One region of the Rouxiella badensis genome, then DNA from elsewhere that is predicted to be linked to it. Evidence: predicted binding sites of a transcription regulator. Region 1 holds the regulator's gene; the other holds the start of a gene.
The links. Region 1 encodes PurR, which represses purine synthesis genes. Its sites were predicted from a motif close to CANGCAAACGTTTGCNTG; they were not measured.

Region 1 (7,778 bases):
TGTGAGGTACTTCTGCACGCATACACCTTTTTTATAATGATGAGTAAAACCAAAAAGTCACCCGAGGGTGACGATAATATAGTGAGGAATTGCCGAAAGATTGTACCTTGTCAGGTTTTTTAATCAAATCGCATGCTTAAGTTTCAACAGATGCCACTCTGCTGAGATTTTATCCCTCGAGTATGGGTGAGATGTGCTTTTATTCCCGATTTTAATTGGGCTTTCGTGACGCGCCATGGCAAAAAAAGTAATATAAGTGGTAATAAACGTTGAATTAACGAGGCGCGCCTAATGTTTACCGGAATTGTGCAAGGCAAAGGCACTGTAGTGTCTATCGATGAAAAACCTAACTTCAGAACCCACGTGGTCAGACTGCCCGAGGCGATGCTGCCAAATCTGGCGCTTGGCGCATCGGTGGCTCACAACGGATGCTGTCTGACGGTGACCAAGGTTGAAGGGGATTTAGTGAGCTTTGACCTGATCAAGGAAACGCTGCGTCTGACCAACCTCGGCGAGCTTAAAGAAGGCGATGAGGTCAATCTGGAGCGTGCGGCCAGCTTTAATGACGAAATTGGCGGCCACTTGATGTCTGGCCATATTGTCTGCACTGCCGAAGTCCAGAAAATCCTCACCTCTGAAAACAATCGCCAGATCTGGTTCCGTATGCCGCATGCAGAATATATGAAATACATTCTGCACAAAGGCTACATCGGTATTGACGGCATCAGTCTGACCGTCGGTGAAGTCACGCCAACCCGTTTTTGCGTACATCTGATCCCCGAAACGCTCGAGCGCACCACGCTGGGTGCCAAACGCCTGGGTGACAAAATTAATATCGAAATCGACCCGCAGACTCAGGCCATCGTCGACACCGTCGAACGTGTGCTGGCAAGTCGCGAAGCTGCACAGGCCGCTGCGGCCGCCCTGGCTGAAATCGAACACCAGGAACACGACAAAGAATAATTGCCCTCTTTAAGATGCAAAAAGTAAAAAAGCCGGAAGCAATCACTTGCCGCCGGCTTTTTTATTATGTGAAGCATATCAACGTGGAACGCGAATGCCGCCTTCAACGCCGTTAGGGCTGAGAACAACCTGCCACAGCTGAATGTCGCGAGCGCGGAATGCCCCAGCGCAAGCGTTCAGATAATAGCTGAACATACGATAGAAACGCGTTGAATAGTTCTCTGCAAAACTTGGCCATTCGTGAACGAAACGCTCAAACCAGGCCATCAACGTTCTATCATAATCTGCGCCAATGTTGTGCCAGTCTTCCATCACAAACAGGCCTTCAGTGGTCTGTGCAATGTGTTTAACGGAAGGCAGGCAGCCGTTCGGGAAGATATATTTATCGATCCAGGGATCGACATTCAGATCGGTTTTATTCGATCCGATGGTGTGCAGCAAGAAAAGACCGTCAGGTTTGATGTTGCGTTTTACCACGTCGAAATAGGTCTGGTAATTTTTAGGCCCGACGTGTTCAAACATGCCGACGGAAACAATGCGATCGAACTGATCGTTGAGATCGCGGTAATCCTGCAGCAGGATGGTGACATCAAGACCTTCGCAGCGTTGCTGGGCCATTTTTTGCTGTTCAGAAGAAATAGTCACGCCGAAAACACTGACGCCGTAATTTCGGGCTGCATATTCCGCCAAACCTCCCCAACCACAGCCAATATCAAGCAGTCGTTGCCCCGGCTGAAGCTGCAGTTTCTCACAGATCATTTTCAGTTTGGCTTCTTGTGCCTGTTCAAGCGTGGTCGCATCTTTCCAGTAGGCACAGGAGTATTGCATATAAGGGTCAAGCATTTTACTGAACAGATCGTTACCCAGGTCGTAATGCTCTTTACCTACGATCCAGGCGCGTTTTCTGGACTGCAGGTTGGTCAGCCTTGCTGCTGCGATACGCAGTGTATCTTTAAGATGATGTGGGAGTTTGTTCTCGAGCCCTGCGGCAACGACGCGATGGAAGAACATGTCTAATCTTTCACATTCCCACCAGCCGTCCATATAACTTTCGCCGAGACCCAGTGAACCTTCCTGAAGTACGCGCTTAAAAAAATCGGGATTTTTTACCGTAATGTCAAAAGGGCGTGTTCCATTAACCTCAATGCCAGCCATTGATAACATTTCGCTCGCGATTCGGTACCACTGATTATCTTGAATACTCAGGTCTTCTACACACGATGAACTCATAGCTTCTCCATCACTTTCTCTTCTGACTTATTAACCTGCTTAAAAAGCAACGGCTATTGGCAGGTCTTATGAGAACAGACGGATATTCCGCCTTGTCTGATATATGACTATGAACAGAGGGAAAATACGAAGGACACCAGGCGTAATACGCCGCGGTGAATCATCCTTGCACTAATAAATGTGACGCGATTCGCGCGCACAAAAGTTACTTGTGATAAAAGTTTTGTAAAAGTGTTATTTTCTTATGTTGAATTGAGTATAAGCTCGCCTGCGCGCATTCTCAACTGTAAATCGCAACAGGCGAACATATTCTTCAAGTTATTGTAACATAACGGTATTATATTAACTAGTTAGCATGCTTTGCTTCTGGATGTCCAGACTTCTGCTTATTCGCTGAACGCGTCAAAATAAAGTATCCCATTCCCACCAGCACCACCGTCGTAAGCATAACGGTCACCGTCGAGAATAATGGCTGGGATATAAATGCCGACACCATCATGCTACTTAAAAAGCAAAGTCCTAACTGTAATGTATTCTGCAACGCGGCAGCCTTTCCTGTATTAGCAGGAAATGGCATTAATGCATTTGCTACGACAATGGGATAACAGGCACCGTTTACCAGCGCCATTAAACAGAACGGCACTAACAAACTTACCAGCGTAGCCTGAGTTAACGTCGCAACCAGATAAAGCGATATAACGCTAATAGCATAGCCTAATAAAAGCCAGGGCAGCAGACGAACCCCATCAATTTTATTGATAATCATCCTACAGCCGTAACCCCCTAATAAAAATGCAATAGTTTGAGGGACATAGCTCAAACCAATCGCAGAAGGTCCGTAGCCCATTTCACTTAGAATAAAGGGGGAACCGGTCAGCCAGGCAAAAAAGCCGGCCGAACTGGCGCTGTAAATCAGTACGTTACCGCTATAAACCGGCGAGCTGAGCATCTCGGTGACACCGCTTTTTGCCTGCGCTTTTTCGGCAACAGACTTTTTCGTTTCTTTCAGCGTCAGCGTGAAGAACAGCAGCAGGGCGCTTATCACCAGCAGCAGGGCAAAGATGACTCGCCAGTTGAAATGATTCAGTACCCATGCGCCGACTAATGGGGCGAGGGCAGGAGAAAGTGCTACCAACGGCATGATGCTGGCAAAGGTGCGTTTCGCTACGTCAGACGCATAGCGGTCAACCACCAGCGCCTGCCAGCTTACCGCCGCGGCACAAACCCCAATAGCCTGAACAAAGCGCAGCGCCAGGAGCAGCTCGGTGTTTTGCACCCAGATCATGCCCAGACAGCCTACGGCGAACAGCGACAGTCCGGTTAATAAAATAGGTTTACGGCCAAAGCGGTCGGAAAGGGGACCCCAGAACAGCTGCGCCACGGCGAAGCCAGCCAGGAAGATACTCAGGCTAGCGCTTATTCCGCTGGCCGAGGTATCCAGACTCTCCTGCATGCTGCCAAAGGCCGGGAGATACATGTCGGTCGCCAGAAATCCGAGCATGCTCAGCCCGGCCAGATAGAGTAAAAAGCCAAATGAGGGTTTCATGATGTTCTCTTATAATTCAAAAAAGCAGTTAAATATTTCGTAGGGTGAAGCCAGTGGCGCAGTGTATCCGCTTGGCTTGCGGATTGTGAAACGTTAATATTTGCACCATGTGATTAAAATATTTGAAAGCAGAGAGTTGCAATGATCATCCCGACAAAAGGCGGTGCCTATGTGGTCTGAATATTCACTCGAAGTCGTCGACGCTGTCGCGCGAAACGGCAGCTTCACTGCCGCAGCGCTTGAGCTCAATCGCGTTCCGTCAGCGATTAGCTATCAGATTCGACAGCTCGAAGAATGGCTGGCGGTCCCCCTGTTTGAACGCCGACATCGCGACGTAGAATTGACGCCCGCAGGTCGCCTTTTCGTTGATGAAGCCCGAGTGCTTATCAAAAAAATGCTATCCACGCGTCGCCAGTGTCAGCAGGTCGCCAACGGCTGGAGCGGGCAGCTACGTGTGGCGGTCGACCGAATAGTAAAACCCGATCGCATACGGCAGCTGGTGGTCGATTTTTATCGCGCTTTCCCCGACACCGAGTTATTGATTCAAGGAGAGGTGTTCAACGGCGTTTGGGACGCGCTGGCCGATGATCGTGCAGACGTCGCCATCGGTGCCACCAGCGCGGTGCCGGTCGGCGGGCGTTTCAGCTTTAGGGACATGGGGACTTTACCCTGGCACTGTGTGGTCAGCGCCACGCATCCGCTGGCAGCACAAAATAGGGCGTTGGACGATGATGCGCTGAGGCCTTATCCGGCGCTGTGTATAGAGGATACCTCCAGAAATTTGCCCAAACGCGACACCTGGACGCTGGACAACCAGCGTCGTCTGGTCGTGCCGGACTGGACCTGCGCCATTGATTGCCTTTGTGAAGGGCTCTGCGTTGGCATGCTGCCAGTACATAGGGTTGCGCCGTGGATTGCGCAACAAAGGTTGGCAGTGCTTAATCTTGCCAACGTGTTTCCGGAAAGCCCGTGTTGTCTGACGTGGGACCAGCGAAATCATTCCCCGGCGCTAGACTGGTTGTTGGAGTATCTCGGGGACAGTGAAACGCTGAATCAAGAATGGCTGAGATAGCCTCACGCCCGCGAAGGCGGGCGTGAGAGGAGCGCAGAAAAGCGAGAATTAACGACGATAGTCGCGGAAAGGACCGTCGGCCACGGAGCGGCGTTCAACCAGCTTGGGTTTCACCTCGATGGTCTGCTGCACTTCGCGCTTGCTAATAATGCGGTCGAGCAACATGGTAAAGGCCATCTCGCCCAGGCGCTCTTTCGGCTGGTGTACCGTGGTGAGTGCTGGAGAGAAGTAGCGCGCGTTGCGCACGTTGTCATAACCAATGACCGAAATATCCTGAGGAACGCGCAGGCCCATTTCGTCGGCTGCGCAAATCGCGCCCATCGCCATCACGTCACCGCCGCAGAACACTGCCGTCGGTCGCTGCTTCTGGTTGAGGATCTTTTGCATTGCCTGATAGCCTGATTCAGGTTCGAAATCACCCTGAACCACCCATTCATCACGCACGGCAATATTGGCTTCATTCATCGCTTTCAGGAAACCGCGATAGCGACCGCCGCCGGTGTTGCGGTTCAGCTGACCGGGAATGGCGCCAATGTCGCGATGCCCGCGTTCAACCAGGTAACGACCCGCCAGATATCCGCCCTCGAAGGCGTTATCAATAATCGAGTCGGTAAAGTCGTTCTGCGCTTCGCCCCAGTCCATCACCACCATCGGGATTGAACGGTACTCCTCGAGCATGGCAAGCAGCTCGGCCGGATACTCGGCGCACATCACCAGCAGGCCGTCGACGCGCTTTTGCGCAAGCATTGCCAGATAGGCTTTCTGCTTTTCCAGATTATTGTGCGAGTTACACAGGATAAGCGTGTAGCCCTTCGCGAAGCAGCTGTTCTCAACGGCTTCAATGACTTCGGCGAAGTAGGGCGCCTCACTCGAGGTGGCCAGCAGGCCGATGGACTTGGTGTTATTCACCTTCAGGCTACGCGCGACGGCGCTCGGGGAATAGTGCAAATCTTTAATGGCTGCGCGAACCGCAGCTTTAGTTTCTTCGGCGACGAAACGGGTTTTATTGATGACGTGCGACACCGTTGTAGTCGAAACACCAGCGCGCTTAGCGACATCTTTAATCGTGGCCATGTAAAAATCACTCCTGAACTAACCCTTTTCAGCACGTTAGTTTTTTGTTAATCGTTTGCCTGCGTGCATTCAACTGCATAAATCATTTTAAGCAGTTAATTCGTTGGGTGGTTTCAGGAATCCTGAAAGATGCGTCGGACAACGCCGACCGGGCACACAGCGTGGTAACCGCTAATTTTCTCTTATATCTCAAGAAAGGGAAAGCCAAATTTGCGCTTTCGCGATAAGTTGCGCAAATCGGTGCACGATCGGTAGACGTTTTTACGCAAAGCGCGCAAAATATTTAGGCTTATAAAATATAGGGTTTTTAATCTTCTATCCGGCAAGGAGTCTATGTGGATACCAATCTGAAATACTCATTGATAACCGTGGTGTGCGCACTGGTGACGATCGTGGCATTCAGCTTTACCGCCGTCATGCACTGATCTTTTGCCGTCAGGCAGAAACGAAAAAGGGCGATTTCTTATCAAAGAAATCGCCCTTTTCTATTTTACCGCCCGCTCGAGAGGGGGTAGGCTTAAACCATTCGTTAAATGCTATTCACAGGTGTTAAGCGAGAAATCATTATTTAACGAATCGTTTTCGGCGTCATGACCCGGCGAGCACCAACGTAGTGGTCTTGCCAGTAGTTATCTGCCAGATAACTAATTTTGATGTCTTCTCCAGAGCGCGGTGACTGAATAAACTTACCGTTGCCGAGATAAACACCTACGTGGTCCGCCGCGCCGCGTTTAGTAATTCTAAAGAACACTAAATCACCAGACTCAAGCTCACCGCGTGGAACCGGGGCCGCATCGCGCAAATGGTACATCTCATTGGCGGTGCGAGGCATTTTAATACGCATTAAATCTTTGTACGCGTAATAAACCAGGCCACTACAGTCGAAACCAGTATTCGGGGAGGTTCCACCCCAGCGATAAGGTTTGCCGACCTGGTGCATCAGCTTGTTCATCGCGGTTTCTTTAGCATGCAAATACTTTTTCTTGTGCGCTGCACTCAGCGTTAACGGGGTGCAGGTATCTTCTTTTGTTTTATGCTTTCGGTGTCGTCCGTAGGCTTTTTTGCCTTCTTTCGCACAGACCACGTTAGTGGTAGCAGCCAGAGAACGGCTAATCGAGTTTATCTCTTTCTTCGAGTTCTCTGCCTTGTGTCTTGCGAGCCTGGAAGCGGTTGGCTTCTCGGCCTTGTGCCTGACGAGTTTAGTGCTGGTAGGATGCTTGTGCTCGACTTTCGCCTTCCCGTGCACTTTCTCTTTCGTCCTGCTGTGTTCTTTGGCTTTCGATTGTTCTTTCACCGGAACAGTCTTGGTCTTTCTATTGCTTCTCGCGACGACCTTTCGCTTTCGTCGCTCATCAGGCTTTGCCTGGCTTACGTGCGTTTCGGCCTGTTTGGCGGAGACGCGATGACTTGGCGAAGCATTCGCCAAATTCAAAAAGAGCTGGGTAAACAGCAGCACAAAAAGCGTAAACATTAAACGCATGGCGTCGCTACCAATATTAGGCCGAAGTTAAACATCAAAAGATGTCCCAGTATTCCCGAAAAGCGGGAGACAAAACAGCACGAATTGCTTCGATTCTAATTCATATTGTGAGTAAAAGTTAATAACTTTTTTTCTGGGCAAAATATGAGCTATAGCGCCGAAAAAATAACCAGGATTCAGAGGGTTAAACTCACGTTACCTAAAAGATCCCTTTGGGATCGTTTGGGTTAAAGTCACAGAATAAAAATGTTATTCTATATGAATCTTTATTTTTGCACTGTTTTGACAATCAGGGATACTATCACCGACATTACAGGGATGCATCAATTAAAGGCCTTTTTGTGCGCTAAAGACCTCACAAAAAATGGCGTTTTTATCCGAGGGCTGCTCTCGTTACAATGGCAGACAGTTGA
Region 2 (7,778 bases), 830 kb from region 1:
TTGATCTCGATGGCACGTTGCATCAGCAGGATATGTTCGGCACTTTTATGCGCTTTTTGCTGCGAAAAATGCCGCAAAACCTGCTGCTGGTGATACCTGTACTGCCGATTATCGGCGCAGGAATGGTGCTTTTTGGGCGGGCCAAACGCTGGCCAATGAGCCTGATGCTGTGGTCAATCACCTTCGGGCACGGTGAGGCGCGTCTTAAGGCGCTTGAGCTGGAATTTGTGAACTGGTTCCGTCACAAAGTGGTGGCTTTTCCCGTGGTGCAAATGCGCCTGCGTGAATACCTCGACCGCGACGACGCTGAGGTATGGCTGATAACCGGTTCGCCGGAAAATCTGGTGCGCGGGGTGTATAACGCCTCACCTTTCCTGCCGCGCGTCAGACTGGTCGGTAGCCGCATTGCTCGTCGTTACGGCGGTTGGGTGCTGACCCTGCGCTGCCTCGGCGAAGAAAAAGTCGTGCAGCTTGAGCAGCGCATCGGTTCCCCGCTGAAGCTCTACAGCGGTTACAGCGACAGCAAGCAGGACAACCCGCTGCTGTTTTTCTGTGAACATCGATTCCGCGTCAGCAAGCAGGGCGAACTACAGCAACTGGAGTAAGGCGGCGCAATTGATTAAAAATCGCCGATCATTTGTTAAGCTCATACTTAACAAAACCGGTCGCTATACTGTGTAAGCAGGTTCTCGCAGTGTATGATAGCCGCCGTTTTAGTCAGGGTGAGGTTTACGTGATAGAGCAATACAGCGATCAATACTGGATGCAGCACGCCATGGCGCTGGCATTAAAGGCGCAGGAAGCAGGCGAGGTGCCGGTCGGCGCGGTATTGGTGTTGGGTAATGAAGTGATTGGCGAAGGGTGGAACCGTTCTATCGGGCATCACGACCCTACCGCACATGCCGAAATCATGGCGTTGCGCCAGGGAGGCAGGGTGGTGAAAAACTATCGACTGCTCGATGCGGTTCTCTATGTCACCCTTGAGCCGTGCGTGATGTGCGCGGGTGCGATGGTGCATAGCCGCATTCGTCGTCTGGTGTATGGCGCTGCGGATAAGAAAACCGGGGCGGCGGGATCACTGCTTGATGTGCTGCGCCATCCGGGCATGAATCACCAGATTGATATCACCTCCGGCGTGCTAGCCGACCCGTGTTCACATCAGCTCAGCGAGTTCTTCCGACTGCGACGCAGCCAGCAGAAGGCGCTGCGACAGGCCCATCGTGCGGCCGCCAACGAGACTCATCAGCCAGAATAGAGCGCGAGAGGCTTAGCCTCCCGCGTTTTTTAGCGCGCTCAGTGAGACCGCCGGATAACCCGCACCAAGCTGGGTCTGTAACAGCAGCGCCTGCGCTTTTTGTTTCTCTTTCTCCATCAAGTATCCCACCAGGCTTATCTGGTATTTACGGATATTCTCGACGTAGTTGAACGCCTGGGTACCGCGTGCGTAGCCGTAAGTCGTCTTGCTGTAGTAGCGTTTCTGATTCAGCAACGGCAGGCGCTGCTTGACGTCAACCCAACTGTCGGGATTGCCATTCTGCGCCGCAGTAATAGCGCGCGCGTCGAGCATGTGCCCATAACCCATATTGTAGGCGGCCAACGCAAACCAGATTTTGTCGTCATTGTCGATGGTGGTGGGCAGTGAATCGATAATGTGATTCAGATACAGCGCACCGCCGCGAATACTCTCCTCGGTGTCGAGTCGATCGCTCACCCCCAATCCTTGCGCGGTTGCGCGGGTCAGCATCATCATGCCGCGTACGCCGGTTGGCGAGGTTGCGTCGGGATCCCAGTGGGACTCCTGATATGAGATGGCCGCCAGCAGACGCCAGTCGATGTTGCCAGCATATTTTTCAAAGAATGGCTGTAGGGTGCTGAGTTTGGCATCTATATTGTTGAGGAAGGCACGAGTGTCGACAAAGTCGAAGTTACCCACGTGGCCCAGATACTTCTCCTCGAGCTTCTCCAGCGTGCCGTCTTCTGAGATTTGGCTAAAGAAGTCGAGCATGGCGGCATATAGGCTGTCGTCATCGGCCTTCTTGCTAAAGTACCAGGTTACCGGCTCGTCGTCGGAGGCATCAAACGCCACCGCCAGGCGCGGGTAAACGCGTTGCAGCAGGGCGACGGTCACGGAGTCGCCCAGGGTGTATTTGAGCTTTCCTTCGGCAACCTGCTGCATCAGTTCGGCAGGCGAATAACGACGGGTGACGCCCCAGTTGAGATCGGGAAACTTCTTCTTGGCGTCTTCGAGGGTAGAAATATGAGCCGAGCCTGCCGAGACAACCATATTACCTTTAATATCGGCATAGGATTTCGGGCGCACCGAACCCTGACGATAAAGCACCTGCTGGAGAACGGTATAGTACTCCGGCCCGGTACGAAATGACTTCAAACGTTCGGCGTTGTAGACCAGACCCGAAGCGAGCATATCGGCTTTGCTGCTTTTGAGATCGCTAAACAGGCTGTCAAAATCTTTGTGCGGTATCAATACCAGCTTCACGCCCAGATAATCGGCGAAACGGCTGGCTAATTCATAATCAAATCCCCGGTCACCGGTGGCGCCGTTAAAAAAAGTCTGTGAAGCGTCGAGCGTGCTCACGCGCAACTCCCCACGGGACAGGATGTTTTGTAGCTGGTCACCGGAACCACGCTGCCATGGAATGCTCGGCCAAAGGGCGAGCGCCAGCAGCAGGGTGATCAGACCTACAACTAAGTAAGTAATTTTTATGCGCTTCAAATAGTTATCTCTCTGCGGCGCTATTCTTTTAATAAGCTAAAATGGTGCTGAAAATAGGGCTATAATCCCGGTGCCGACGCATTTTGCTCAACAAAACGTCAATCTGCAACTTTATTCCCAATAACCCCTGTAAACTGTAAGGACAAATCTATTATCAATAAACCGTGCGCAAACGGTTTCGTCGCGCTCGAGGATTCTCTATAATGGCCCGCGTTTTCCCCCTGTTGCGCCCAATGAAGCACCTACGGTCAGTTGCTTCGAAGACGAGAGATATTTGATTATGGAAATACTGCGTGGTTCGCCCGCTTTGTCGGCTTTTCGCATTAATAAACTGCTTTCCCGTTTTCAGGAAGCTCAGCTTCCGGTAAACGATGTCTACGCCGAATTCGTACACTTCGCCGATGTCAGCGCACCTCTGACAACGGAAGAACAAACCAAGTTGCAACGCCTGCTCAAATATGGTCCTTCTCTCGCTGAACATGCTCCCGTTGGCCGCCTAATTCTGGTTACACCACGTCCGGGCACGATTTCGCCGTGGTCTTCCAAAGCAACAGACATTGCCCACAACTGCGGTCTGTCTCAGGTTGTACGCCTTGAGCGCGGCCTGGCGTTTTACGTTCAGGCTCCCGAACTGACCGAAGAGCAGTGGAAAACCCTCGGTGCGCTGCTGCACGACCGCATGATGGAAACCGTCTTCAGCGAGCTTTCAGACGCTGAAAAACTGTTTGCCCAGCACCAACCGGCTCCGGTTCAGCACGTTGATCTCCTCGGAGAAGGCCGCGTGGCGCTTGAACAGGCTAACGTCAAACTCGGTCTGGCACTGGCAGAAGATGAAATTGACTACCTGGTCAATGCCTTCACCAACCTTGGCCGTAACCCGACCGACATCGAGCTGTACATGTTCGCGCAGGCTAACTCCGAACATTGCCGCCACAAAATCTTCAACGCCGATTGGATTATCGACGGCGAAGCACAGCCTAAATCGCTGTTCAAGATGATCAAAAACACCTTTGAAAAAACCCCTGACCACGTGCTGTCTGCCTATAAAGACAACGCCGCCGTCATGGAAGGTTCAAAGGTTGGCCGTTTCTACGCCAACGCCGAAACCGGCCTGTACGATTTCCATCAGGAAGACGCGCACATCCTGATGAAGGTAGAGACCCATAACCACCCGACCGCTATCTCTCCATGGCCGGGCGCAGCCACCGGTTCCGGCGGCGAAATCCGTGACGAAGGCGCAACCGGTCGCGGCGCGAAGCCAAAAGCTGGCCTGGTCGGCTTCTCAGTTTCCAACCTGCGTATCCCTGGATTTGAACAGCCTTGGGAAGAGAACTTCGGCAAACCTGAACGTATTGTGACCGCGCTGGAAATAATGACCGACGGTCCTCTCGGTGGTGCAGCTTTCAACAACGAATTTGGTCGTCCCGCGCTTCTTGGTTACTTCCGTACCTATGAAGAGCAGGTGAACAGCCATAATGGACCAGAACTGCGCGGATATCATAAGCCAATCATGCTGGCGGGCGGAATTGGGAATATTCGTGCTGACCACGTGCAAAAGGGTGAAATCACCGTTGGTGCAAAACTGATCGTGCTGGGTGGCCCGGCCATGAACATCGGTTTGGGCGGCGGTGCAGCGTCATCTATGGCGTCCGGCCAGTCCGATGCCGACCTGGATTTCGCCTCCGTACAGCGTGACAACCCAGAAATGGAGCGTCGCTGTCAGGAAGTTATCGACCGCTGCTGGCAGTTGGGCGAAGCGAACCCGATTCTGTTCATTCACGACGTGGGCGCGGGCGGACTGTCTAACGCCATGCCTGAGCTGGTAAGCGACGGCGAACGCGGCGGCCGTTTCCAACTTCGTGATATTCTGAATGACGAGCCGGGCATGAGCCCACTCGAAGTCTGGTGTAATGAATCTCAGGAACGTTACGTGCTGGCCGTTGCGCCAGAGCAGCTGGCGCAGTTTGACGCTATCTGCCAACGCGAACGTGCGCCTTATGCCGTTATCGGTGAAGCGACCGAAGAGATGCACTTGACGCTGGAAGACAGTCATTTCGACAACCAGCCGATCGACATGCCGCTCGACGTTCTGCTCGGCAAGACGCCGAAAATGACCCGTGACGTGCAAACCCTTAAAGCGACCGGTGACACGCTTCAGGGCGAAAATATTCAAATCGCCGAAGCGGTGAACCGCGTACTGCATCTGCCGACCGTGGCCGAGAAAACCTTCCTGATCACTATCGGCGACCGCACCGTGACCGGTATGGTTGCACGTGACCAGATGGTGGGACCGTGGCAGATTCCGGTAGCCGACTGTGCGGTGACCACCGCCAGCCTCGACAGCTACCACGGTGAAGCGATGTCGCTCGGCGAACGAGCACCGGTAGCGTTGCTGGACTTCGCCGCCTCTGGCCGTCTGGCCGTGGGTGAAGCGCTGACCAACATTGCCGCCACCGAAATCGGTAGCCTCAAGCGTGTTAAACTTTCCGCAAACTGGATGTCTGCGGCCGGTCACCCGGGTGAAGATGCGGGCCTGTACGAAGCCGTTAAAGCCGTGGGTGAAGAGCTGTGTCCGGCGCTGGGTATTACTATCCCAGTAGGCAAAGACTCGATGTCGATGAAAACCCGCTGGCAGGAAGGCACCGAGCAGCGCGAGATGACCTCGCCGCTGTCTCTGGTTATCACCGCCTTTGCACGCGTCGAAGACGTACGCCATACCGTGACGCCTGAACTGCGTACCGACAAGGGCGACACCTCGCTGCTGCTGATTGACCTGGGTGCAGGCCACAACGCACTGGGCGCAACCGCGCTGGCGCAGGTTTATCGTCAACTGGGCGACAAACCGGCCGACGTGCGTAACGTCGAGCAGCTGGCTGGCTTCTTCAACGCTATGCAGACGCTGGTCTCCGAGCAGAAACTGCTTGCTTACCATGACCGTTCAGACGGCGGCCTGCTGGTCACGCTGGCAGAGATGGCGTTTGCCGGTCACTGTGGCCTGACTGCCGATATCGCGAAACTGGGTGACTCTGCACTGGCAGCCCTGTTTAACGAAGAGCTGGGTGCGGTTATCCAGGTACGTAACGACCAGCGTGCCGACGTTGAGCAAGTGCTGGCAAAACATGGCCTGGCCGACTGCACGCACTTCCTGGGCGGCGTCGAACAGGGCGATCGCTTCGTGATAACTTCTGGCGACAAGCCGGTGTTCAGCGAAAGCCGCACGACGCTGCGTACCTGGTGGGCAGAAACCACCTGGCAGATGCAGCGCCTGCGCGACAATCCAGAGTGTGCCGACCAGGAACACGAAGCCAAGAAAGACAACAGCGATCCGGGTCTGAACGTCAAGCTGACCTTCGCACCGGAAGAAGACATTGCTGCGCCTTACATTGCAACCGGCGCGCGTCCAAAAGTGGCCGTGCTGCGCGAGCAGGGCGTTAACTCCCACGTTGAAATGGGCGCTGCGTTCCACCGTGCCGGTTTTGATGCGGTTGACGTCCACATGAGCGATCTGCTGTCCGGCCGCCGTGACCTGCAAGAGTTCCATACGCTGGTGGCCTGTGGCGGCTTCTCCTACGGTGACGTATTGGGTGCGGGCGAAGGCTGGGCTAAGTCCATCCTGTTCAACGACCGCGTACGCGACGAGTTCGAAGACTTCTTCCATCGTCCACAGACACTGGCGCTGGGTGTGTGTAACGGCTGTCAGATGATGTCTAACCTGAAAGAAGTTATCCCGGGCGCAGAGCACTGGCCGCGTTTCGTTCGCAACCTGTCTGACCGCTTCGAAGCGCGCTTCAGCCTGGTTGAAGTGACCGCCAGCCCGTCTCTGCTGCTACAGGGTATGGCCGGTTCACGTATGCCAATCGCTGTGTCACACGGTGAAGGCCACGTGGAAGTGCGCGATGCCGTTCACCTGTCTCAGCTTGAGCATGCGAATCTGGTGGCGCTGCGCTTCGTTGACAACAACGGACATGTTACCGAGAACTATCCGGCGAACCCTAACGGCTCACCGAACGGGATTACGGCAGTGACCAACCTCTCGGGCCGCGTAACCGTGATGATGCCGCACCCAGAGCGCGTATTCCGCAGCGTCAGCAACTCATGGCACCCGGAAAACTGGGGCGAAGACAGCCCTTGGATGCGTATATTCCGCAATGCCCGTAAACAGCTAGGCTAATAACGCCTTGGGCTGATACTAAAATCCACAGCGCTACGGCCTGTGGATTTTTTTTTGCCAACTTTAGGCGTTGGCCAGTTTTACGTGCTCGAGAAGCATACAGCGGCAGGTGTCAATCAGTTCCTTCCGATGCAGGATGACGCCTTCATAGGCGATGTCCCGGGTTGCGGGGAAGTCGGGATATTCAACGGCAGTGTTGAAATGGGTCAGGCATTTTTGGTCGAAGCGCGCTTTTTAATCTTTGAGCCAGCGATATTTCGCTTTCAAATATTTGCGGTCTGATCACGTCGTCCAGAAAATGGAGATCGTTAATCACCTCTTTAAGATACTCTCTTTGAATCTGATATTTCTTTTGGTTTTGCTCTAAGCTGCGTTTTGATGCTGTATTTTTCAGAGGGATGGGTGGGTAAACCTAAAATCATACTGGCACGTCAACGGACTTATTCGATTATCGATATAACAGAGTTTATCCAATGACGCAGGACATAAATTATTATTGAACACCGTCGATATATTATTGCTGACCGGAAAAAAGGGTGCGGAGAGGATATTGCCAAGAGCAGAAATAATGCCTGTCGATCTCATTAAATTCTCTTTTGATATTATTATGCGGGCTCTTTTTTTATTTTAAAAACAATAAGGAAGAGGGGCAATAAAATAGGCCATTTGGGCGAATTAGAATATTGAATTTTGCTCAAAATGTCGCTTGATTTCTGAGAGTTCAAACTTTATCGTTGTATATCATAATGCATAACGGTGGCTTATCGTGCGTGAATTCTCCAATAAAAATCTCAATAAGAAATTAAAGAATCTCGGTTCTGGCCTGATGTTGGCTTCTATGGCATTCGCCAGTGCATCGGCAATGGCGCAGGA

Region 2: the regulator PurR is predicted to act here: its motif matches at 2,900-2,917, upstream of purL (phosphoribosylformylglycinamidine synthase).

The regions. Positions count from the first base shown of each region.
Region 1 covers NZ_CP114062.1:2,312,984-2,320,761, reverse strand. The annotation lists gene O1V65_RS10710 (MATE family efflux transporter) at 1-18, opposite strand, end outside; gene O1V65_RS10705 (riboflavin synthase) at 292-963, shown strand; gene cfa (cyclopropane fatty acyl phospholipid synthase) at 1,042-2,193, opposite strand; gene punC (purine nucleoside transporter PunC) at 2,540-3,739, opposite strand; gene punR (DNA-binding transcriptional activator PunR) at 3,909-4,811, shown strand; gene purR (HTH-type transcriptional repressor PurR) at 4,860-5,885, opposite strand; gene cydH (cytochrome bd-I oxidase subunit CydH) at 6,221-6,310, shown strand; gene O1V65_RS10675 (C40 family peptidase) at 6,454-7,365, opposite strand.
Region 2 covers NZ_CP114062.1:3,147,424-3,155,201, reverse strand. The annotation lists gene yfhb (phosphatidylglycerophosphatase C) at 1-605, shown strand, start outside; gene tadA (tRNA adenosine(34) deaminase TadA) at 695-1,255, shown strand; gene mltF (membrane-bound lytic murein transglycosylase MltF) at 1,268-2,734, opposite strand; gene purL (phosphoribosylformylglycinamidine synthase) at 3,015-6,905, shown strand; gene O1V65_RS14590 (hypothetical protein) at 6,960-7,187, shown strand; gene O1V65_RS14585 (extracellular solute-binding protein) at 7,672-7,778, shown strand, end outside.